DNA from 3 places in the Shouchella oshimensis genome. Region 1 is predicted to be linked to each of the others. Evidence: riboswitches for the same ligand, from Rfam matches in the RefSeq annotation. Region 1 holds a riboswitch; each other region holds the start of a gene.
The links. A riboswitch is a leader RNA that binds a small molecule or an ion and turns the genes downstream of it on or off. The one in region 1 is predicted to bind S-adenosylmethionine.

Region 1 (8,176 bases):
CGGCTTTCACGTAGGGGTTCATGGATAATTGGTTAATTTCTTTCTCGGTAAATGTTTTTTTACTCATGGTGGCTTCCTCAATTTCTACTAAGTTGTCTACTTGTCATTATACAAAAAAGTACCCTATAGGTAGACTTTTTTTACGTGTCTACTCTATAGGGTACATTTTATTCGCTCAGGTAGTGGTTTAATGTGTATTCGAGTAAGGAAGCTTGGTTTTGATAGCCGGAGAACTGCTGATAACTTTGCTGCAGCTTTTGTGGGGTTTCACTTTCAATTGCGTATAGTCCTTTTCGGAACATGATGTTATACAGTTGTCGCTGGCAATTTTGTGATTCTTGATAAATGGTATTGATGTCTTGATAAAGCTGAGAATGGCTTGCTTCGTTTTCGGCGATATCATAAGCTGACGTGATATATTTTTCTGTCGTCAGCATGTCGGTAATAAATTCACGGTCAGTCATGTGTGTATCTTTTGGGAAAGCTGTTTCTTGGTTTTGAATTTTCATTAGGGATCTCCTTTCGTTATTGAACAGTAGGCTGTTCGGTTGTTGGTTTTAGGTGGGTGAGTAGGCGCTCGTAGTGTCGCTTGTGCATTTGTCCGGCTTGATTAATGGCTTCTTTTATTTCTGCATCCTGACAGTTCGACGCGTAAAAATAAGCTTTTTTCATAGCAAGTAGGTTCCACGATAACATGTCATTGATGTAGAGATGATCTTTTGTTGAAATGACTTGAGGTGGTTCGGAGATGAAGTTCTGTTGCTGGTTTGCTTGTGTTCCTTGTTGTTGCTGCATGTAAATGGCCTCCTTTTTAACATTAAATTTAAGTCATACGCTCTTAGTTTGAAAAAAAGAGGCTGATTTTATCCATCAAAAGCGTATCAATTGTAGCGAACGTAAAAATCGGACATAATAACAGTTGATATAATCTCAAAGGAGGTGCCATAAATGAGTGTAACGTTTTACCAGTATCCAAAATGCGGAACATGTCGTAAAGCAAAAAAGTGGTTAGAGGAACAAAACGTTGAAGTGAACGCTGTACATATTGTTGAATCTCCACCTTCTGCCGACACGTTAGCTGATTTGTATCAGAAAAGTGGGCTCGAGCTTAAGAAATTTTTTAATACAAGTGGTCAAAAATACCGTGAATTGGGTTTGAAAGATAAGTTAGCTTCTATGAGTGAAAGTGAGATGTTGGAACTACTTTCATCTGATGGAATGCTTATTAAAAGACCAATTACAACAGATGGTAGCAAGGTAACTCTTGGATTTAAGGAAGAACAATTTGAACAAAACTGGAGCTAACTCGTTTTTTTTATGAGGAAGTTCGGTTATAATGAATGCAGAATCGAACAAGTTGATGGAGGGGTTATAACATGAGCAACAAATTACCAGCAGAACTTAAATATTCAGAGGAACACGAGTGGGTCAAAACTGAAGGAGAGAAAGTCCGTATTGGTATTACAGACTTCGCTCAGTCTGAGCTTGGAGACATCGTGTTTGTTGAACTACCAGAGGTTGGCGATGAAATTGAAGCGGACGAGCCGTTTGGCAGTGTTGAGTCTGTAAAAACCGTTTCTGAGCTGTATGCTCCTATTAGTGGAAAAGTAGTTGAAATTAACGAAGAGTTAGATGATTCACCTGAATTCGTTAATGAATCACCATATGAAAAGGCTTGGATGATTGTTGTTGAGCCTAAAGACTCTGCAGAAGTTGAGAAGCTTATGTCTGCAGACGAATACAACACAATGATTAGCGAAGATTAATCGAATGTTAAACCCATCAAGTGCAACTTGCCTTGATGGGTTTTTTTAGTGTTTCTTGTACTTAAGTCTTCTCATCTTAACAGACTTCGTATATGATTACTTAGGGTAGCGAAATAAGAACGGGTATAGGTGAGGGCAGATGGCTCAATTTGCAAAAGAATGGTCGAGTAAATTAAAAGGCTATAACAAAAATATTCGTCTATTCCTGATAGCGTCTTTTTTGCTTAATGTAGGAATGGGCATTTTTATGGTAATTTATAATTATTATATTCGTGAGTTGGGTTTTTCGGATGATGTGAATGGACGCGTGATCGCAATGCAAGCCACAGCAACAGCTATTGCACTTCTGCCAGTTGGACTCTTAAGTGATCGGCTTGGTCGAAAGCGGTTAATTGTCATAGGTTCTGTGGCGGTTATGCTTAGCTTAATTTTAAGAAGCATTGGCATTGCAGAGGACTTATTGATAATAGGAGCCTTTGTCACAGGATTTTTTATGGCTTTTATTCAAGTCACGGCTATTCCACTTCTTGCTGAGAATTCAAGGGAATCTGAGAGAGTACATCTATTTAGTCTAAATGCAGCATTTATGATGGCGGCAAATGTTATCGGAAATTTGCTTGGGTGGTGTGATGACAGATGCCCTACATAGCCTGTTTCAGATAACGATGCTTAATAGCGTGAGGTTTACATTATTAGTAGGTGTATTCATTGTCTGCATTGGGTTATTACCACTTTTCAAAATCAAAGAAGAACGAAAGGTACAAACGATTCAAACGAGACGACTGTCAGGCTTTAAGCAATTAGCTGAGAAAAAAGATTCTTTAAAATTAATTCTTCTATTTGCTATTGCTAGCATCTTAATTGGGTTTGGATCAGGCTTGGTAATCCCGTATCTTAACCTTTATTTCACGGATCGCTTTGACATTAGTTATTCTTTAGTAGGTATCATTCTTGCGTTAGGACAGGCGATGACGGCAGTTGCCTTACTAATCGGTCCGAGTGTTGTTAAGCGGTTTGGAGAGGTAAGGGCAGTGGTCATTTTACAGCTTGGTTCTCTGCCATTCCTTCTATTATCTGCTTACACCGAAATTCTATGGCTAGCAGTGATTGGATTCCTGTTTAGACAAGCGTTAATGAATGCAGGAAACCCTATTCATTCTGCCCTGATGATGCGTTTGGTTGATCCATCTATGAGAGGACTTGCCAACTCACTTGGTCAAATGGTTTTCCAATTAGGTTGGGCAGTAATGGGACCTGTCTCAATGGGAATTGTGTTGGCATATGGTTCGTACACTGGCTACGCGATTGTTTTTTCGATTACAGCTTGTCTGTATTTAATCGGGTCCATTTATTTCTATTTTGTATTTGGAAGACGTCAGAAAGATATTCCAGCACCACTAGTTGTTGAAAAGAATTGACCAAGCTACAATAGCATGCTATGATTTTCCCAACTTAGCATAAAATCTAACATAAAAATTTAATAACTCTTATCGAGAGTGGCGGAGGGACTGGCCCTTTGATGCCCGGCAACCACGGAACTGATTTCGGTTCTGCAGGTGCTAAATCCAAGCAAAGTGATGATTCACTTTGAAAGATGAGAGAGGGATTAATATAAACCTTCTGCTTATCTGCGGGAAGGTTTTTTTCTATATAGTTTAATAGAAAGTGAGGATTACAAAGTGATTGTATTAAAAGGATTACAAAAAATATTTGAGCTAAAAAGTGGAGCAGTGACGGCTGTAGATGGAATTGATTTGACCATTGAAAAAGGCGGGATTTTTGGCATCATCGGATATAGTGGTGCGGGAAAAAGTACACTGATTCGCATGCTAAATATGTTAGAGCGCCCGACTAGTGGAGAGGTCAAAATAGATGGACGAGACATTTCTAAATTAACAACTAAAGAATTACGAAAATCACGCCAGGAAATGGGTATGATTTTTCAACATTTTAATTTATTATGGTCGCGCACTGTATATGACAATATTGCCTTCCCTCTTGAGATTGCTGGTGTGAAAGGTGAGCAACGAGACAAGCGAGTTAAAGAATTGATTCAGCTAGTTGGACTAGAGGGTCGTGACAAAAGCTATCCTTCACAACTGAGTGGTGGACAAAAGCAACGGGTAGGGATTGCAAGGGCATTAGCCAATAATCCAAAGGTGTTGTTATGTGATGAAGCCACATCTGCTCTGGACCCTAAAACAACTGAGTCGATCCTAGACCTTTTAGTTGATATCAATAAAAAACTAAACCTTACCATTGTGCTTATTACACATGAAATGCATGTCATCCGTAAAATTTGTTCAGAGGTAGCGGTTATGGATAATGGTCAGATCGTAGAAAAAGGACCAGTCCTAGATGTATTCCGTCAGCCTAAAGAAGAGATGACAAAAGAATTCTTAAAACAAATTACAGAGCAGGATGATACGGAAGAGACAATCCAGGAGATTCTAAGTGAAGCGGGATCAGGAGATGTTGTTCAGCTCACTTTTTCTGGTACAAGTGCAGAGCGTCCTTTGATCTCTGAATTAATCCGTACCTTCCAAATTGATGTATCGATTCTTCACGGGAAAATTACCAAGGTTCGAGGTGGATCTTACGGTACATTATTTATTCAAATCACAGGTGATGAGTCGGAAAAGAAAAAAGCATTAGATTTTATTATGACCAAAGAGGTTGAAGCGGAGGTGTTACGCCGTGCTTGAGACACTATTTCCTAAAGTTAGTTGGGATCGAATGTGGGATGCAACAGTTGAAACTCTCTATATGACGGGAATTTCACTAATTGCCACATTTATTCTTGGTATTCTACTCGGTTTACTGTTATATTTAACTGGTAGGGGAAATCTATGGGCGAATAGACCGGTAAATGCGGTCATTGCAGCCTATGTGAATATTACACGATCGATCCCATTTGTTATTTTGTTAATTCTCATTATTCCTTTAACCAAATTTCTTGTTGGGACCTTTCTAGGTCCAACTGCAGCACTGCCTGCGTTAATCATAGGGGCTGCTCCATTTTATGCACGGATGGTTGAAATCGCACTGCGTGAAATTGACCGTGGGGTTGTGGAAGCTGCGCAATCAATGGGAGCTTCTTCTACAACAATTATCTTTAAAGTGTTATTACCAGAGTCAACACCTGCACTTATTTCAGGGATTACAGTCACTACAATTGCGATGATTGGTTATACAGCAATGGCTGGTATTGTAGGTGGCGGTGGTCTTGGAACACTTGCTTATCAAGAAGGGTTCCAGAGAGGGAATAGCGATGTAACCTTGGTGGCAACAATCGTAATTCTACTGGTTGTATTTATCGTCCAGTGGATCGGCGATTTTTTCACATATATTACAGACAAACGATAAAAAGAGATGGGGGAAAGAGACATGAAAAAATTCTTAGGTACGCTTGGAACGGCAGGTCTTGTACTAGCACTAGCAGCTTGCGGGACATCAGGTGATGAAGACAGCAACAACGGTGACACTGGTAGTACTACAGGCGGGGACACACCTGCTGAAGAGGAAACAACAACCCTTAAGATTAGTGCGTCAAACACACCTCATGCTGAAATTCTTGAGGAAGCAGCTAGTACATTAGAAGAAGAAGGAATTGAGCTAGACATTGTTGTCGCTCAAGACTATGTCATCCCTAACATTGCTTTAGATGGCGAAGAAGTGGACGCGAACTTCTTTCAACATCAGCCTTATCTAGATCAACAAACAGAAGAGTTTGGCTATGACTTTGCAGTAGCTGGAGCTATTCACATCGAACCTTACGCATTGTATTCGTCTCAATATGACAGTGTGGATGAGATTCCTGATGGCGGTACGATTATTTTCAGTAATAACGTGGCTGAAGAAGGACGTGCTCTTCATTTGCTAGCTCAAGAGAACCTTATTACACTTGCAGATGGCGTTGGTTATGAAGCGACACTAGATGATATTGAAGAAAACCCGAAAAATCTTGAGTTTGTGAACAATGTTGATCCTGCATTGCTTCCTCAGGCGTACGAAAACAACGAAGGAGACGCAATCATTATTAATGCAAACTATGCACTTGAGATTGATCTTAATCCTACAGATGATGGTTTAATCACTGAGTCAGGTGATTCTGATAATCCATTTGCCAACTTAATCGTTGTTCGTGCTGGTGAAGAAGATCGTGAGGATATTCAAAAGTTAGTTGAGGTTCTTCACTCTGAAGAAATCACAAACTTTATTAATGAAAACTATGAAGGTGCGGTTGTACCAGTAACAGAATAGCAACATAACAACATGTAGCACACCAAATTAGGTGTGCTATTTTTTTCGCATAACTCCTTATAAATAAGCTCATACTACTGGCATACTAAGCTAAGTAGAAGGGGTTTGAGAGAGATGGATCAACAGCAATCCCAGCAAGATAATACAATACAAGAGGCACTTCATACGTACAAAGAGGGATTACAATCCTTTACACAGAAACTGCCTCATATTGCGAAAAGTTATAATAAATTTACGGAAACGTGTTTTGAAGAGGGAACTTTAACGAAAAAAGGGAAACAGTTAATTGCTCTTGGAATAAGTGTCTATTCTCAAGACGAATACTGTATTATCTATCATACTAAAGGTTGTCTTGATCAAGGCTGTAGTGAGGACGAGATCCTTGAATCAGTAGGAGTGGCAGCAGCATTTGGTGGTGGGGCAGCGATGAGCCAAGGGGTTACATTGGTGCAAGAAGCCATTCAGAAGCTGAAAAGTCCTGGTTCAGACAAAGCTTTTCAATAAGTGAATACATGTTCTAGCAACGCCCTTGGGTGTTGCTTCTTTTTTTGTTACAATAGAGTTTCGCAATTAGGTTGCGTACCTTGAACTCAGGTTGGATTTGTTATAAGATTAGAATGAGAATAGAATGATAATAAGTAAAACGAATGGTCGCACATGGTAATTGCTGTGGGACATATAAATTGGAGGTAGTGAAAATGGCAGCATCACATTTAAAAATCGAGAATTTGAACGTATCAATAGAGGGAAAACACATTCTCAGAGACTTTAACCTAGAAGTTAAAGGTGGAGAAATTCACGCAATTATGGGACCAAACGGAACAGGTAAATCTACATTGGCTTCAGCTATTATGGGACATCCTAAATATGAAATCACAAGCGGTTCGATTCATATGGACGGGGAAGATGTTCTTGAAATGGAAGTAGACGAACGTGCACAAGCAGGTCTATTTCTAGCTATGCAATACCCAAGTGAAATCAGCGGGATCACAAATGCTGACTTCCTTCGCTCTGCTATTAACTCAGGACGCGAAGAAGGCGAAGAAATCTCTCTAATGAAATTTATCCGTAAAATGGATAAAAAGATGGACGTTCTTGATATGGATCAATCATTTTCACAACGTTACCTAAACGAAGGTTTCTCTGGTGGGGAGAAGAAGCGTAATGAAATTCTTCAACTGCTTATGCTTGAGCCGAAAATTGCGATCTTAGATGAGATTGACTCAGGTCTTGATATTGATGCACTTAAAGTTGTATCAACAGGTGTAAATGAAATGCGCAGCGAGGACTTTGGCTGTCTAATTATCACTCACTACCAACGTCTGTTGAACTACATTACTCCTGATAAAGTCCATGTGATGATGCAGGGACGTATCGTTAAGTCTGGTGGTCCAGAACTTGCAGAACGCTTAGAAGCAGAAGGATATGACTGGATCAAAACAGAGCTTGGTATTGAAGACGAGCGTGTAAATCAGGAAGCATAATAAAAAGTAGATCAACAATAAAGGGTGGGTATATATGCCAGTTGAGACAAACGTACAGGTTTGGCAGGATGCTGTTCAAACACTATCTAAAGAACTAAATGAACCAAAATGGCTACACGAACTACGTATGAACGCAGTGTCTCAGGTGGAAACACTTGAGCTTCCTAAGCCAGATAAAACGAAGATTGTTAAATGGAACTTCACATCTTTCACTCATGAATTAGTGGAAAATAAAATAGTAACATCTCTTGATGCACTTCCGGAAGGCATTCAATCTCTTGTTGAAAAAGATGTTGAAAATGTCATTGTTCAGGAAAATGGCGATACTACTTTCAGTAAGGTCTCTGAGGCACTTGCTAAACAAGGAGTGATCTTCACCGATCTGAAGACTGCTGTACAAGAACACAGCGACTTACTTCAAAAGTACCTTTTCAAAGATGTAGTAGATTCAACTGAGAATCGTTTGACTGCGATTAATGCAGCACTAATGGCTGGTGGGGTATTTGTATACGTTCCAAGAAACGTAGAAGTAGAACTACCGCTTCAAGCTGTATTTGCACAAAACCAAGCAGATGGCGGATTGTTTAATCATGTTGTTATTGTAGCTGAAGACAATAGCTCAGTAACGTATGTAGAGAACTATGCATCTACAGGTGAAAAAGC
Region 2 (8,176 bases), 420 kb from region 1:
GATAGAGCGAAGGATGGTCACAATATTACTCGTTTGCAGGAACGATGGATTTGCGGCAGAGAATCCAACAATTAATAAAACGATTAGAATAACCGTTCCGTATTTATATAAAAAACGAAATAAGTCAAAAGATGAAGTTTGTTTCACTTCAGGTTCAGCCATCTTAATTGCCTCCAGTAGAAAGGAATAGCAGTTCCTCTTCATTTGTTTCTGCGGTTATTCGTTCCTTTACAATATGCCCATCGTAAAGAACATAGGTACGATCTGTCATACCGATGATATCTGATAGTTCACACGAGGCGTAAATGACCGCTTTTCCTCTCGCTGCGAGTTCTGCAATTAATTCAAAAATATCCTTTCTGGCCCCAACATCAACACCTTTAGTTGGTTCATCAAAAAGGTACAGGTCTGCATCAGCGACTAACCATTTGCCGATCGCGACCTTTTGTTGATTCCCGCCAGAAAGATTTTTGACCAATGTTTCAGCTTGAGGTGTTTTGATCCCAAGAGCTGAAATCATCGTTTTAGCACTCGCTTGTTCTTTTTTGAAATTCCAAAAACCAAATCGCTTACTGAAGCTTCCTAGATTGGCAGCTGATAGGTTAGTTAAAACAGATTCATTAATTAGGACGCCTTCTTTTCGTCGTTCTTCAGGCACAAAAGCCATTCCATGAAAAACGGCATCATAAGGAGAGGAAATGACAACTGGCTTTTTGTTAATCAAAAGTGAGCCGGATGTCATCGTAGAAGCTCCAAAGAGTAGCTTGCAAAGCTCGGTTTTTCAGCTCCAACTAGGCCAGCTAATCCAAGAATTTCTCCTTTTTTAACATGTAGGGATACATGATTAATTTTGCTGCCATCTGATACTGAATGAGCTTCTAAAAATGTGTCACCCATCTCGGAAACTCTGTCTGTAAATTGCTGGCTTAAAGGTTCTCCAAGCATTTGCTCAACGACTTGGTCAATTGACGTATCAGGAATAGGTCTTGATGAAACTACTTGCCCATTCCTCATAACCGTAATGATATCGCAAATTTCAAACAGCTCAGGCAAACGATGCGAGATGAACACCACTGCTACGTTTTTGCTCTGTAGATCTCGTACAATCCGAAACAATTGCTTGGTTTCAGAAAGACTTAATGGGGCTGTTGGTTCATCTAGGATCAATAGCCGACAATCTGTCAAAACGGCTCGTGCAATAAGAACCATTTGTTTTTCTGCAAGCGTGAGCTCACTCGCTAACGTTTTAGAAGAAACATTGATACCTAATGAATCGAGAACCTCTGAAGCTTTTTTGTGAACAAGACTCCAATGAATAAAGGCGTTCTTGTTCTGACTAGAACCAAATGTATAAAGGTGTATGTTCTCAGCGACCGTTAAGTATGGAACTAATCCAGCATCAACTTCCTGATGAACAATTTGGATACCATGCTTTTGCGCATCCTTTGGTGAATGGATCGAAACATGTTGTCCGTCAATTAGAATGGTGCCGTCGTAATGACTTTCTGAACCAGACAGTACTTTCATTAACGTTGATTTTCCCGCGCCATTCGCACCAATTAGTGCGTGTGAAGAGCCGCCGCTTACTTCAAAAGAAGCCTGATCAAGCGCCTTGACTCCCGGATAAGAAACGGAGATCTTTTCCATACGTAGCTTCATCAAATCACCTATTATTCGTTATGTTCTTTTAATATAGTCATCCATTCTTCTTCAAACGCGTCTGATTCACCCCAGTTTGGAATGACCTCAGCTAATGAGACCATATTGACGTCATCATCTGCTTCTAATAATTGCTTCCGAGAAATGAGCGATGCTTCTAAATCATAAAATTGAGGTGTTTCTTCACCGGCTAGCTTTTTGGCAAGAATTCGTAGGTTGATAGAACCAATTAACTTAGGATCAACGGCTGCAGTATAATCCCATGTGCTATTTTCCTGTTGCATGATTTGAAGGTCAGCATTTGATACATCAATTCCATAGATATTGATTTCATCTCGTCCTGCTTCATCAAGTGCACGTGCTGCTCCAATTGCAAAGGCATCCCAAGTCGCAAAAATCGCATCGATTTCACCTTCAGGGTACTTATTAAGTAACGCAGCTACTGCATTTTGAGTTTGGGTAGAAGTATCTTCTGCGGCAACACCAAATCGCTCCAATTCATTAAGTCCAGGTTGCTCAGAAAGAACCTCCTGATAGATTGAATCGCGTCTTACCATTGGAGGGAAACCATCAACCCATAAGTAGAGAATATTTGCCTCTCCATCAAAATCTTCAACTAGTTGATCAAGGGCTAGTGTTGCAAGCTCCTCATCATCTTGGGAGGTGAGTGTCACACCATCAATCGATTCTAAATCACTATTGGAATCAAACGTTACAACCTCAATCCCTTTATCAACAGCTCGTTGTACGGCATCTACGGTAGCGGCATCATCACCATGTGAAAGAATTAAGCCGTCATAATCGGCATCTATTGCTTGAGATATGGCGTCATGATAACTTGCTGTATCCCCATTTGCGGTAAATACATCGACATCAAAACCTAACGCTTCACCTTCTTCTTGTACTCCGGCCAAATATTGAGCAGTATGGTCATCTCCACCAATCTTGCGAATGACCTTTATTTTGGCGCCTTCACCTGTAGCGAATCTCTCAGGTACTCCGTCTAATTTGACATCTGCTTCGGCTTGCGAGGACTCACTATCACCACATCCAGCAAGTACAATTACAGCAGCAGCAGTCATTCCTAATGTTTTAACCCCAAATCCTTTTATCATGGTCATCTCTCCATCTATTAAAATATAAAAAAGCCTCTTTCGTTTAAGAAAGAGGCGGAATGCTGTGATTCAACCTCTTATCTTTCAGACTCGGGAAGAGTCTGTTGGATGTAGCACCGTGCCTTAAAACCTTAAAGGTTTTCATCATATTAGTAGAATGATGATTAGGTCGGTTGCCGGGCTTCATAGGGCCAATTCCCTCAGCCAACTCTCGATAAGAGTGTATATAAAGTTGTGTGTACTCTTAATCATTTTTTCCCAATAAGAGTAATTGGTATAAATAATACGAGGGAATTTGTACGTTGTCAATAGATTCTGATAAAATGATTATTACTAATTGACAGAATAGAATCTCACTGTCATAATCCATAGTATATTTATCAACATTACATATGTATCACTCTTATGAAGAGCTGGTGGAGGGACGAACCCGATGATACCCGGCAACCTGTTTTGGCTTTTTAGCTATTCAAGGTGCTAATTCTCACAAGGTTACCTTGGTAGATAAGAGGACAAGAAATGGGTACACTGTCCTCTTCCACTAGAAGAGGATTTTTTTGTTATTGAGGTAAGGGGGAACTGAACAAAATGAGTTTTGTAACGGCAACATATCGAGTATACGATCAAAAAAAAGATCTTCACAAAAAAGCAGAATCCATTGCCCTTGGGTTAACGATTGGATCATGGACACATTTACAAGCGCTTGAAAAAAAGCAGCTTGAAAAACACAAAGGTGAAGTTGTTGAAGTAATAGAAGAGAAAAGCACAGATATAGCCAATCGATTATTTGGGGAAGAACGAAAAACGGGCCTCATAAAAATCGCGTATCCACAAGCCAACTTCTCAGCCGATCTACCAGCCATTTTAACAACGATTTTTGGAAAGCTATCTCTCGATGGTGAAATCAAGCTAGTAGATATTGATTTTACTAGTGATCTAGAAAAAGCTTTCCCTGGACCGCAATTTGGAATAGAAGGTATTCGTAGTCAGCTTCAGGTCTATGAGCGGCCGCTTGTGATGAGTATTTTTAAAGGGATGATAGGAAAGGACATGACGGAATTTAAATCTCAGCTAGCTGATCAATTGCTAGGTGGAGTCGATCTAGTAAAGGATGACGAGATTCTATTTGATAATCCATTAACCCCTTTTTCAGATCGAGTTCAAGCTGGTTCTAAGATTATCAAAGAGGTGTATGAACAGACAGGTGAACAAAAGCTGTATGCGGTTAACCTAACTGGTCGAACGTTTGACTTAAAAGACAAAGCAAAAAGAGCAGTCGAGCAGGGAGCAACGGCCTTATTGTTTAATGTATTTGCATACGGATTGGATGTTTTGCAGGCATTAGCAGAGGATCCGGATATTCACGTTCCAATTATGGCTCATCCAGCTGTTTCTGGAGCCCTTACGGCGTCACCTTTTTACGGAATATCTAACAAAGTACTTTTAGGTAAATTGTTACGATTAGCCGGAGCGGACCTTGTTTTGTTTCCGTCTCCTTACGGTAGCGTTGCCATGGAAAAGTCGGAAACGATAGATATTAAACAGGCATTAACAGAGGAACGAGCTCTCAAAAAAGCCTTTCCGGTTCCATCGGCTGGGATTCATCCTGGTTTGACGCCACTTCTAATTCAGGACTTCGGCATTGATTCAGTAATTAACGCAGGCGGTGGTATTCACGGTCATCCAGGTGGAGCAAGAGCAGGTGCTAAGGCCTTTCGAGATGCGGTTTCAGGAGTACTTGCTACTCAATCATTATCTGATGCGGCAGCTAAATCACCAGAACTGGCAAAAGCACTTGAGTTGTGGGGTAGTCCAACATGACACAGATTGCAGGTAAAGACCCAATCATCTTCTGTGACTTTGATGGCACAATTACAACAAAAGATAATATTATTGGGCTTATGAAACACATAAATCCTCCAGGCTTGGAAACGATTAAGGACGACATTTTAGCTGAACGGATCTCGATTCGTTCAGGCGTCGGTCAGATGTTTAAGTTAATTCCAGTTGAACGCAAACAAGAAATCATAGAGTTTGTGTTAAGCCAAGCGGAGATTCGGGATGGATTTTCTGATTTTTTAACGTATGTTCGAGAAAAGAACATTTCATTAAAAATCGTAAGTGGAGGCATTGATTTTTTTGTGGAACCCATTCTTAAGCCATTTGCACTGTTGCCTGATTTGTACTGTAATGGCAGTGATTTTGATGGCCGTACTATACAGATTACGTGGCCACATAGCTGTGATGAGTTCTGTTCAAATGATTGTGGTTGTTGCAAACCATCAATACTTAGGCAGTATTCAGATCAAGAGTTTTATAAGATTGTCATTGGTGATTCAATAACGGATCTACAGGCGGCAAAGGTAGCGGATGAGGTATTTGCATGTGATTCATTCCTATTAGAAAAATGTCGTGAGCTTTCACTTAATCATTCGTCTTTTACTAGTTTTCATCAGATTATCGAAAAACTTGATTCAAAGCTGGAGGTGCACATGTAATGAGTACAACACAAGCTGTTTATGATTCGTTATGGAGCGAGCTTGCGGATATTAAGGATGAGTTGGCTGCAAGAGATTGGTTTCCTGGTACAAGCGGTAACCTTTCTATAAAGGTTAGTCATGACCCATTACGTTTTCTAGTTACAGCAAGTGGTAGGGATAAACGAAAACGTACACCAGAGGATTTCCTTTTAGTAAATGAACAGAGTCAATCTATAGAGCAGACAGATTTAAAGCCATCAGCTGAAACGGTTCTCCACCAACGAATCTATGAAAAAACAGATGCAGGCTGTTCATTACACGTTCATACCATATCGAACAATATCATTTCCGAACTTTATGCTGAACAGGCAGAGATTACTTTTCAAAATCAAGAATTAATCAAAGCATTTAATATCTGGGAGGAAGACGGCTCCATCACCATTCCCATTGTACCTAATTATGCAGACCTTGGTCAGCTAGCTGAAGCAGTAGCCGAGCAAATACGGCCAGGTATCAAAGGAGTATTAATCCGTAATCATGGCATTACAGCCTGGGGCCGTAATGGATTTGAGGCAAAAAAACATTTAGAAGCACTTGAATTTTTATTTGAGTATCACTTGCGACTTAAACAACTAAATCTTTAGGAGGATGATTAGAAATGGCAGTTATTCAGATTCGTAATACAGGAGAAGTCATTAAAGGTGAGGCAGAGGTTAGAGCCTTTTTAGAAAGTCAGGAAGTTCTATATGAATATTGGAATCCTGAGAAACTTCCAGAAGCTTTGCAAAACGAGTGCCACTTAAATGATGAAAACAAAGAACAAGTGCTTGCTACATTTGACGAAGAAATTCGTTCTTTGGCCGAACGTCGTGGCTACAAAAATTGGGATGTCATTGCTTTAAATGAAGATACACCTGATTTGGATGCGCTTTTGAAAAAATTTGAGCAGGTCCACACGCATACAGAAGATGAGGTCCGTGCCATTACAGCAGGTTCAGGAACCTTTGTAATAAAAGGTGAAGAGACAGGTTACTTTGATGTTAATCTTTCACCTGGTGATGTGATTTCTGTACCTGTTAATATCCCGCATTTCTTCACGTTATCAGAAGAACGCCAAGTTGTAGCAGTGAGACTATTTATTGATGCAGAAGGCTGGGTTGCACACAAATTCGACGATCCAGATTTCCAAAAAGCAAACTAGAGAATGAAACGAGCAAAACGACCAACGATCCTAACCGGGATCGTTGGTCGTTTTGGTTTTTCGCAAAGATACTGCTTAATTTGAAACAAACCCTATTTCTTTAAGTGTTTTTGATTTCTGTATATACTAGACAAGCAAGATGATTGTTAGTAGAAGGAGTGTACAAAATGTTTAGAACAAAAGAAGATTTTTTACAAGAATGGGCTGTAGAGAAAGATTTAACGATTAAAGTATTAGATTCACTTACAGATGAAACATTAGGACAGTCAATTGTAGAAGGTCACAGCTCACTTGGTTGGTTAGGATGGCATTTGACTACAACCATTCCATTTTTCGCATCCGTAGTTGGCATCAAAAACCTTGAAACTCAAACAAAAGAAGTGCCAAATCAAGCAGCAACGATTTTAGACACTTATAATAAAATCAGCTCAGATCTTCTTAAAGAAATAAAAGCGGAATGGACAGATGAAGATTTCTCAGAAGTCATTGATTTCTTCGGTTCACCTAGTCCAAAAGGCCATGTATTACGTATGCTTACAAGTCACCAAGGTCACCATCGTGGACAAATGACAGTTTTACTTCGTCAAGCGGGACTTCCAGTACCTGGAATCTATGGTCCGACGATTGAACAACAACAGAAATAAGAATAAAAGTGCTATCAAAAAACGAGCGAGTATCTAAAGGATGCTTGCTGTTTTTTTTTGATTTTGTTGTGATGATTTAGGGGGAGCGATGGAGTGTGAAAGTGGAGCAATGGAGCTCGGAATGGAGCGATGGAGCCCAGATTGAAACGATGGACAGCAAAAGTGAAACGATGGAGCCCTGATCGAAACGATAGACAGCAAAAGTGAAACGATAGCCCTCAGATCGAAACGATAGAAGGCAAAAGTGAAACGATAGCCCCCGGATCAAAGCGATAGTCTACAACTATGAAATCGATAGAAACCCATAACCCCTATTAAATAGTATCGTCTTATTCAAAGGAGTAAGTCTTTTTTAATTTCAGAACTTTCTTCTCACCGCTTTGTTTTGGCTTTGTAAACTCACATAAATGATTACGCTTACTTTCTCTTTACACAATCTTTACATTCAGATCATAACAACTTAATAGAACAAGCTTATACTTCAGTTGAAAGAGGGGCGTAACGCCCAGTAAATATTTGGAGAGAAAATGGGAGGTTGTTACTTTGAAAATGAAAAAGCTTCTTTTATTCATGATGTTAACACTAATGCTTGCAATCGTCGCTGCTTGTGGAAGTAATGATGATGACACAACTGATACAGGATCAGCTTGGAGGAGATTCAGATGCTGGTGGAGAAGAGGCACCATCTGAAGAAGCTGAAGGTCAATTAGTTCTTTCTGGTTCAAGTGCAATTCAACCATTAATGGCTGCCGGTGCAGAAGAGTTTATGGCAGAAAATGCAGGTGCTGACATTCAAGTTCAAGCTGGTGGATCGGGTCAAGGTCTTAGCCAGGTAGCAGATGGTTCAGTAGATATCGGTAACTCGGATGTATTTGCAGAAGAAAAAGAAGAAATTCCAGGAGATGAGCTTGTTGATCACCGTATTGCAGTTGTAGGTATGGGGCCGGCTGTTCATCCAGAAGTAGGCGTTGAAGATATCTCTTCTGAAGATTTAATTAAAGTATTTACTGGTGAAATAACAAATTGGTCTGAGCTTGGTGGAGAAGATGTTGAAATTACTCTTGTAAACCGCCCAGA
Region 3 (8,176 bases), 150 kb from region 1:
CATCGTTTTGATTTCGCGTTCTATCGTTTCAATCTCCCCTCTATCGTTTTGATTCCAGGGGCTATAGTTTCAATCTCCCCTCTATCGTTTTGATTCCATGGCCCATTGCTCCACTCTTCCCTCCATCGCTCCATTTCCATGGCCCATTGCTCCACTCTTCCCTCCATCGCTCCATTTCCAAGCGTCCATTGCTCCACTCTCACCTCCATTGCTCCAATTCCAGCGTCCATTGCTCCACTCTCACCTCCATTGCTCCAATTCCAGCGTCCATTGCTCCACCCACACCTCGCCAATCAAAAAAACAGCAAGCACCCCGTGTGCTCACTGTTTTCAAAAATGTATTATGGGAACATCAAGTTGACAAAACTGATGGCATGTCGAAAAACTTCGTCTCTCTCTGGTTCATTAAATAGCTCATGGTATAAGCCTTCCCACTCTTTAAATGATTTTTGAGTAAGGATTAAATGATTAAACCACTCTTGCGTTGCATTTTTATCAACTAAATAATCCTCACCTGCTTGAAGAACTAGCAAAGGGATATTAGGGAATTTTTCTGGATAACGTCTGGTCACACGCATTGTTTTCTCTAATTCTTGGTACCATCTCGCAGACACTTTACTTACTTTAAGTGGATCCGTTAAATAGGCTTCAATAACCTCTTGGTTACGTGTTGCTCGATCTGATCGAATACCGGAGTTCACACTAAAGGTAGGTGCAACATGCTGCAAAACTTTAGAGGCCGCTTTTTTTGCTTTTGGTAATGGATGGCTTAAATCCAAACATGGTGAAGATAAAATGACTCCATAGATTAATGAATTATCTCTTTTCATCACGGTACGAATAGAGATTAATCCGCCCATACTGTGTCCAAGGAGTAGAATTGGAAGTTGTTTTTGCCTTGCTTCATTCAGCCATTCTTCTACAGTATCTAAGTATTGCTGGAAGGATTGAATATGACCACGTCGACCTCGTGTTTTACCTTGACCAGGTAAATCCCCCATGATGACGTCAAATCCATGCTCATTCCATTTCTTAGCTAGCCATTGGTAACGTCCATGATGCTCACCTGCTCCATGAACCATGACGACTACACCTCTAGGCTCTGTTACTTCCCATTTCCACACACTGATCATCTCCTTGCTCCACAGTAGAATCTTGTTGAATTTTTACCTTCTTATCATTTTACGTTAGAATTAAGTATAGCGTTTTTTTTATGAGACGGAAAGGATGAGCACATATGATTTATCCATATCAAAATAAAAAGCCACTTATTGCTGAAAGTGCCTTTATTGCCGATTACGTTACGATCACTGGTGATGTAGAAATAGGGGATGAATCAAGTGTTTGGTTCCAAACGGTTATTCGCGGAGACGTCTCCCCTACACGCATCGGGAAACGAGTAAATATCCAAGATCAAAGCTTGCTTCATCAAAGTCCAAAGTATCCACTCATCATTGAGGATGATGTTACAGTTGGACACCAAGCGATGCTACATAGTTGTACCATCCATAAAAAGGCATTGATCGGAATGGGATCAACGATACTTGATGGAGCTGTTATAGGAGAAGGTGCTTTTATTGGAGCAGGCAGTTTAGTGCCTCCTGGTAAAGTTATTCCGCCAAATACACTTGCTTTTGGTCGTCCTGCAAAAGTGATTCGTGACCTTAATGATGATGACCTGGCTGATATGGAGCGAATTCGTACAGAATATGTAGAAAAAGGTCAACTCTATAAACAAATGCAGTCTTAGTAAAATAAAAAGCATCCAACAATCAAATGATTGTTGGATGCTTTTTTGAAATAGATTAAACCGTTTTAATACTTGCTTGTTCTTTTAATACAGCCGCTTTGTCTGTTTCTTCCCACGGTAAGCTTACATCCGTACGACCAAAGTGACCGTAAGCAGCCGTTTGCTTGTAGATCGGACGACGTAGATCTAACATACGGATAATACCTGCTGGACGAAGATCAAAGTTTTTGCGAACAAGTGTAACAAGTTCACTTTCTGATACTTTTCCTGTTCCAAATGTATCAACCGCTATTGATACAGGTTGGGCTACACCAATTGCATATGCAAGCTGTACCTCTGCCTTGTCAGCAAGGCCAGCAGCCACAATGTTTTTTGCTACATAGCGAGCAGCATATGCTCCAGAACGGTCAACCTTCGTTGCATCCTTACCAGAGAACGCTCCCCCACCATGTCGTGCGTATCCACCATACGTATCAACGATAATTTTGCGACCTGTAAGTCCTGCATCCCCTTGAGGTCCGCCGATGACAAAACGACCTGTTGGATTAATAAAATATTTTGTTTGTTCATCAATTAACTCTGCAGGTACAACTTCGTTAATCACATGAGTTTTCATGTCATGCTGAATTTGCTCCAGAGTAGTCTCTGGATGATGTTGTGTTGAAATAACAATTGTGTCAACTCGTGCAGGTTTTCCTTGCTCATCATATTCTATTGTTACTTGCGTTTTAGCATCTGGACGTAGATAGTCAATGATCTCCTCTTTACGAACCTCTGCCAAACGACGAGCTAGCTTATGGCTCAGAGAGATAGGTAGTGGCATTAACTCTTTTGTTTCATTGGTTGCAAAACCAAACATCAAACCTTGGTCTCCAGCACCAATTGATTCAATTTCCTCTTCTGTCATTTGCCCTTCACGTGCTTCTAGTGCTTTGTCCACACCTTGAGCAATATCAGCTGATTGTTCATCAATTGAAACAAGAACAGCGCAAGTTTCTGCGTCAAAACCGTATTTTGCACGTGTATAACCAATACCTTTAATCGTATCACGCACGACACGTGGAATATCAACATATGTACTAGTTGTAATTTCTCCAGCAACTAATACAAGGCCTGTAGTCACAGATGTTTCGCATGCTACACGAGCATTAGGATCTTTCTTTAAGATTTCATCTAAGATCGCATCAGAAATTTGATCACACATCTTATCTGGATGTCCCTCTGTCACCGATTCTGATGTAAATAGCTGTCGACTTTTAAATTCTGCCATCTCTTTTCACCCTTCCAACTCATTCTAATCTTCTCTTATCAGCCTGATTACCAGGTTGAGATTAAATATACACAATAAAAAACCCCAATCCTCCTTACTGAGGAAAAGGGTTGAAATGTTGTCCTTTAACCTCTTATCGTTCAAGGCAATGCCTTGCAGGTTAGCACCTTTCCATTTTATTAAAATGGTGGTTGTTGGGCTTCTTTGGGCCTGTCCCTCCGCCGGCTCTCCGATAAGATCCGTTCGCGAAAAATTATATAACATCGATACTGAAAAGTCAATCATAGCAAGGTTAATCAAAGTTTAATCACTATATCTAAAAAGACGCACATAAAGTATAGACTAATAATATTAATGTGTTATACTAATTAGCATTAACCAACCATATAAGATGATCATTCGAGAGGAGAATGCGCTTTGAAAACCATGAATATCCCGGTGAAATTAGAACAATTATTATCAAGTCCACAAACCAAACATGACCTATCTGTTTCTCGTTTGGTTGAACGCTCTCTCCAAAGAGGTGAGGGTATACTTACAGCAACAGGCGCACTTAGCGTAGAAACCGGTGCGTACACTGGTCGTTCTCCTAAGGATAAATTTGTTGTTCAAGAGGACTCGGTTCGTGACACCATTGATTGGGGTCCAGTTAACCAAGCCAATATCAAAAGAGGTCTTTACTTCGTTATATCATAAAGTTCTTTCTCACCTTGGTGAAAAAGAAGAGCTTTTTGCTTCTCAAGGTTTTGCAGGAGCAGATACTGCCTACCGACTACCAATTCAAGTCATTAATGAATTTGCGTGGCACCAAGTGTTTGCTCGCAAGCTTTTTATTCGCCCAAGCTCTACGGATGTAACGCTTGATCGTGAGCTTTTCACCATTGTTTCTGCACCAACATTTAAAGCAGAACCGACAATTGATGGAACGAATTCTGAAGCCTTTGTGATGATCTCCTTTGAAGAACGAGTGATTCTAATTGGTGGAACTGAATATGCTGGAGAAATGAAAAAATCAATTTTCTCAATTATGAACTACCTTCTTCCAGAGGAGAATGTCTTGTCGATGCATTGCTCAGCAAACACCGGTGCAGAGGGAGATGTGGCATTATTTTTTGGATTGTCCGGTACAGGTAAAACCACACTTTCAGCATCACCCGATCGTTTATTAATAGGGGATGATGAGCATGCTTGGTCTGAAAATGGTGTTTTTAACATTGAGGGTGGTTGCTACGCAAAGTGCATAAATCTTTCTGAAGAAAAAGAACCACAGATCTGGAATGCAATTAAATTTGGAACAGTACTTGAAAATGTGGCGGTTTCTGAGGAAAATGGTGAGCCTGATTACAACGACGTCTCGCTAACAGAGAATACCCGTGCAGCGTATCCAATTGATTACATTCCAAATGCACTTGAGCCAAGTATTGCCGGGCATCCAGATACCATAATTTTTCTAACTGCTGATGCATTTGGGGTTTTACCTCCTATCAGTAAATTAACGCGTGAGCAGGCGATGTATCATTTCTTGTCTGGATACACAAGTAAACTTGCTGGGACAGAACGAGGCATTACAGAGCCTGAAGCAACCTTCTCTACTTGCTTTGGAGCACCATTTTTGCCATTGCCAGCACACCGTTATGCTTCAATGTTAGGTGACTTGATTAGAACACATGATGTAGATGTATTCCTAGTTAATACAGGTTGGTCTGGTGGACCATATGGAGTAGGTCAACGGATGAAACTTACGCATACACGTTCTATGGTGCAAGCAGCCTTACAGGGAGAATTAGCAAATGTTGAGACAACCGAGGATCCAGTGTTTGGCTTACACATTCCAAAGCAGTGCCCTGGAGTTCCCGATGAGGTTCTTCAACCTAAATCAACTTGGACAAATCCAGATGCCTACGAACGAAAAGCGGCTGAGCTGGCAGATAACTTCAAGCAAAACTTCACAAAATTTACTGGCCTAGCTGATGAGATCACTCAAGCTGGACCAAGATAGAATAACGAAAAAAAGTGTTCATCATTTGATGACACTTTTTTTCGTTATTTAGATTGGGCTTTCATCCATATCGCCGCTTCATGTAAGGTACGTTGCTGCTCTTTTAGTGGAAATTGATGCGTGTATGCTGAAAAGTACCAAGCTCTCAACCGGCTTCTTTTTTTCAAGGAGTTGTTTCTCCAATCGATGAGCATGGTCAATTGAGACATGGTCATCCTGCTCACCATGTATAAGAAGCACCGATGCTTTCATTGATTCTAATTGCAGTGACGGGGTCCTCCACAGGTAGCGTTCAGGGTACTTTGTAGGGGTTCCTCCAATGACTCGCTTCATCATCCTTCTGAGATCAACACGCTCCTCGTAGGTGAGAAACATATCCGTAACCCCGTTCCAACTTATTATACTTTTGACCTCATCCCGATAGATAGCTGTCCACAAAGCCATTACTCCACCTCTTGAAAATCCGATCGCATGCATGCCTTGGTTTTGATCATAACGTTTGTTTTCTAGGAGCACATCTACGGCACTCACTGCATCCTCACGGTCATTTCCTCCAAAATCCTCGTTACCCTCTCCGCCGCGGTTTCCACGATAAAAAGGAGCAAACACAACAAAACCTTCCGAGGCCCATTGAATTAACCGCTGAACTCGAACCATTCCGACATTTTTGATTCCACCTCGAAGATAAATCAGACCTGGCAAGGATGAGCTCCAAGTAGGCTCAGCAAGGTAGCCTTTAACTCTTAACCCTGAACTCCAATACGTGATTATGAACAAGTGGATGTCTGGATGAGGTGATGGAACTTTCTGCTTCTGAATAATCTGCCCCACGTCAATCACACCTTTTACTTTTGAACATTTTGTATGTACTCTAAACAGTACTGTAATACCCCGTCTTTCATAATAAAGCTGTAGTCTTGATTTTCAGCAATTTGGTCCGGTAATTCATTTACTAGTACAGGTCCTTCTGTTTCAAAATAATTGTTTTGCTCTTCCACGTCATCAATCTCTGCAAAATAAATGTTCTTGCAAATTTGCTGATCGCTTATTGTGTATTGACCAATGTATTGTATGGTCTTCACGCTGGCTCCTGTTTCTTCAAAAACTTCTCTCCTAGCAGCATCGAGTGGACTCTCTCCTTGCTCCACTTTGCCGCCAGGAAACTCTAATCCGCGCTTTTTATGGTTGGTTAATAACCATTGATTCTTGTACATACATATTACCCAAACATGTTTAGGCATACTTGAGAACGGATCTTTTTTGAATGCAAGTTGAACCTCACGCTGATAGGCATCCATAAAGGTGTGCATAACCGAATTCTCCCTTGGCTTTTATAAGCAGTATACCTTCTTTTGCTTTTTATCGTCCATCTTCAGCTCCATGTGCTTTTGATTGTTTTCTCGGGTTTGATCATGATTAAGGTAAGTACTAAAGCAAAGCAGCACAAAATCGCATGTAAAAAAAATGTGATAAAATGATTTGCATTCATTAATGCGGCAAAAACCGGTGGCCCTAAAGCAACTCCTACAAATCGCATACTGCTATAGAGTGATGTAATTGAGCCTCGTTGTTCTTGTTTGATTCCTTCTGTTACAAACGCATCTAAGCTGGGTAATGCGGCGCCTATGCCTAAGCCTGCTGCAAATAAGGCTGTTAAAAGCACATAGATATCATTTGAGAACGATATCCACAGAATAGAGAGCGACACAATCGCCAAGCCACCAACCGTATACCACTTCATTAGCATTTTATCTTGACCAATTAGCTTTCCAGTTAGATAGGATGAGAAACACAACGCAGCAAGTGGAAACGCAAGTACCAAACCTTTTTTCATATCATGAATGCCATACTCTTTTTCAAGACTTGTTGATAAATAAAACAACAGCCCAAATATCAAATACATACACAAACCGCCAATAAAAAAAACGATAAACAACCATCGTCCCTCACGTTTAAATGTTTCTTTTATGGTTTGAATAAAGGCTTTAAATTTTTTCGGCTTATCTTGTCGTTCTGGTACTTTCACTAAAAAAAGAAGCATTCCAATCGAAATGAAACAAAAAAGTGGAAAGGAAAAAAAGGGAAGAAACCAAACAAAGGTAGCTAAAAATGCTCCTAAAATTGGACTAACTACCTTACCAAATGTATTAGATGTTTCAACTAAACCTAAACCCGCACTCACTTCTTTTTCTGTGGTAAATAAGTCCCCAACAAGAGGAAAAGCAATCGGTGCTGCCCAAGCTGCTCCTATACCTTGTAACAGTCTACCAACTAAAATCCACATATACGGAGAATCAATCTTCCAGGCTGCGATACCAGCTAACGCTCCACCCAATGCAGCAAGAAATAAGCTTGGAATAATGACTTGTTTACGGCCTACATGGTCGGATAGATAACCGGCAATGGGAATACATAAAATAGCTACGACAGAATAAACAGTAATTAACAGGCTTACTTGGACAGAACTAATGCCCAATTCTTTCTCAATTGTTGGTAGAACCGGAATTAACATTGAATTCCCAAGTGTCATAACCAACGGGATGGATGAAATGGAGATAATGCCCCACATGCTTTTTTGCTGCACGTATTTCACCTCCTTCTTAGATGTTTACGGTGTTCTTAGTATAAGAGGATCACTCGTATCTATACATGCACAAAAAAGAAGCTAACAGGTCTCTACCTATTAGCTTCTCATCATTCATTTATAACAATACGTATTTTCCACTTTCTTTTAAATCCTTATAAACCTCATTTAACGTTTTTTCAGAGTAAGACTCAAGGTTTTCAGTCCTCTGCTTAAATCGCTCAAGCAGGCTTTCTGTTGAATGTCCATCTGTTAAAAGATCTTCTAATACATCTTCTAATACATCATCACGACCAAGCACAATCCGCCCTTTAAATACGATGCTATAACCGTCACTTAATTCTGTAATGGTCTCGATGCTTGTAATCATCGCTGCTGGGTGATTATCCTTGCTTGTGATAATTACATTCAAAAAGACATGGCGGTTTGCTTTTTGTTCTCCCTCAAAAAAACGCAAATTTTCTTTTGGTACAACTGCATGAATAAACCAAGTTCGTTCCTTGTTTTCCATGTTGATAATGAGCCCATCTTTTATAGGAATCGATTCTTGTCTTATGGATTCATTGTCTCCCG

Region 2: linked by a shared signal. The riboswitch ahead of NDM98_RS06315 (2,3-diketo-5-methylthiopentyl-1-phosphate enolase) and the one ahead of NDM98_RS08485 (methionine ABC transporter ATP-binding protein) in region 1 are both predicted to bind S-adenosylmethionine.
Region 3: linked by a shared signal. The riboswitch ahead of metK (methionine adenosyltransferase) and the one ahead of NDM98_RS08485 (methionine ABC transporter ATP-binding protein) in region 1 are both predicted to bind S-adenosylmethionine.

Annotation. Positions count from the first base shown of each region.
Region 1 is NZ_JAMQJY010000001.1:1,576,664-1,584,839, reverse strand. It holds partial or broken gene NDM98_RS08515 (IS3 family transposase) at 1-107, opposite strand, end outside; gene NDM98_RS08510 (spore coat protein) at 168-509, opposite strand; gene NDM98_RS08505 (hypothetical protein) at 526-795, opposite strand; gene NDM98_RS08500 (arsenate reductase family protein) at 949-1,305, shown strand; gene gcvH (glycine cleavage system protein GcvH) at 1,377-1,766, shown strand; gene NDM98_RS23940 (MFS transporter) at 1,906-2,415, shown strand; gene NDM98_RS23935 (MFS transporter) at 2,366-3,184, shown strand; SAM riboswitch class I at 3,251-3,367, shown strand; gene NDM98_RS08485 (methionine ABC transporter ATP-binding protein) at 3,446-4,471, shown strand; gene NDM98_RS08480 (methionine ABC transporter permease) at 4,464-5,132, shown strand; gene NDM98_RS08475 (MetQ/NlpA family ABC transporter substrate-binding protein) at 5,154-6,029, shown strand; gene NDM98_RS08470 (carboxymuconolactone decarboxylase family protein) at 6,144-6,533, shown strand; gene sufC (Fe-S cluster assembly ATPase SufC) at 6,728-7,513, shown strand; gene sufD (Fe-S cluster assembly protein SufD) at 7,548-8,176, shown strand, end outside.
Region 2 is NZ_JAMQJY010000001.1:1,154,560-1,162,735, reverse strand. It holds gene NDM98_RS06330 (ABC transporter permease) at 1-162, opposite strand, end outside; partial or broken gene NDM98_RS06325 (sugar ABC transporter ATP-binding protein) at 164-1,659, opposite strand; gene NDM98_RS06320 (sugar ABC transporter substrate-binding protein) at 1,671-2,774, opposite strand; SAM riboswitch class I at 2,849-2,995, opposite strand; SAM riboswitch class I at 3,175-3,285, shown strand; gene NDM98_RS06315 (2,3-diketo-5-methylthiopentyl-1-phosphate enolase) at 3,363-4,595, shown strand; gene NDM98_RS06310 (2-hydroxy-3-keto-5-methylthiopentenyl-1-phosphate phosphatase) at 4,592-5,272, shown strand; gene NDM98_RS06305 (methylthioribulose 1-phosphate dehydratase) at 5,272-5,898, shown strand; gene NDM98_RS06300 (cupin domain-containing protein) at 5,913-6,455, shown strand; gene NDM98_RS06295 (DinB family protein) at 6,623-7,099, shown strand; partial or broken gene NDM98_RS06290 (phosphate ABC transporter substrate-binding protein) at 7,643-8,176, shown strand, end outside.
Region 3 is NZ_JAMQJY010000001.1:1,421,798-1,429,973, forward strand. It holds gene NDM98_RS07610 (hypothetical protein) at 21-230, opposite strand; gene NDM98_RS07615 (alpha/beta hydrolase) at 342-1,124, opposite strand; gene NDM98_RS07620 (gamma carbonic anhydrase) at 1,238-1,750, shown strand; gene metK (methionine adenosyltransferase) at 1,806-3,020, opposite strand; SAM riboswitch class I at 3,151-3,259, opposite strand; partial or broken gene pckA (phosphoenolpyruvate carboxykinase (ATP)) at 3,438-5,019, shown strand; partial or broken gene NDM98_RS07635 (alpha/beta hydrolase family protein) at 5,064-5,856, opposite strand; gene ytkD (RNA deprotection pyrophosphohydrolase) at 5,865-6,329, opposite strand; gene NDM98_RS07645 (MFS transporter) at 6,392-7,603, opposite strand; gene NDM98_RS07650 (YwpF-like family protein) at 7,722-8,176, opposite strand, start outside.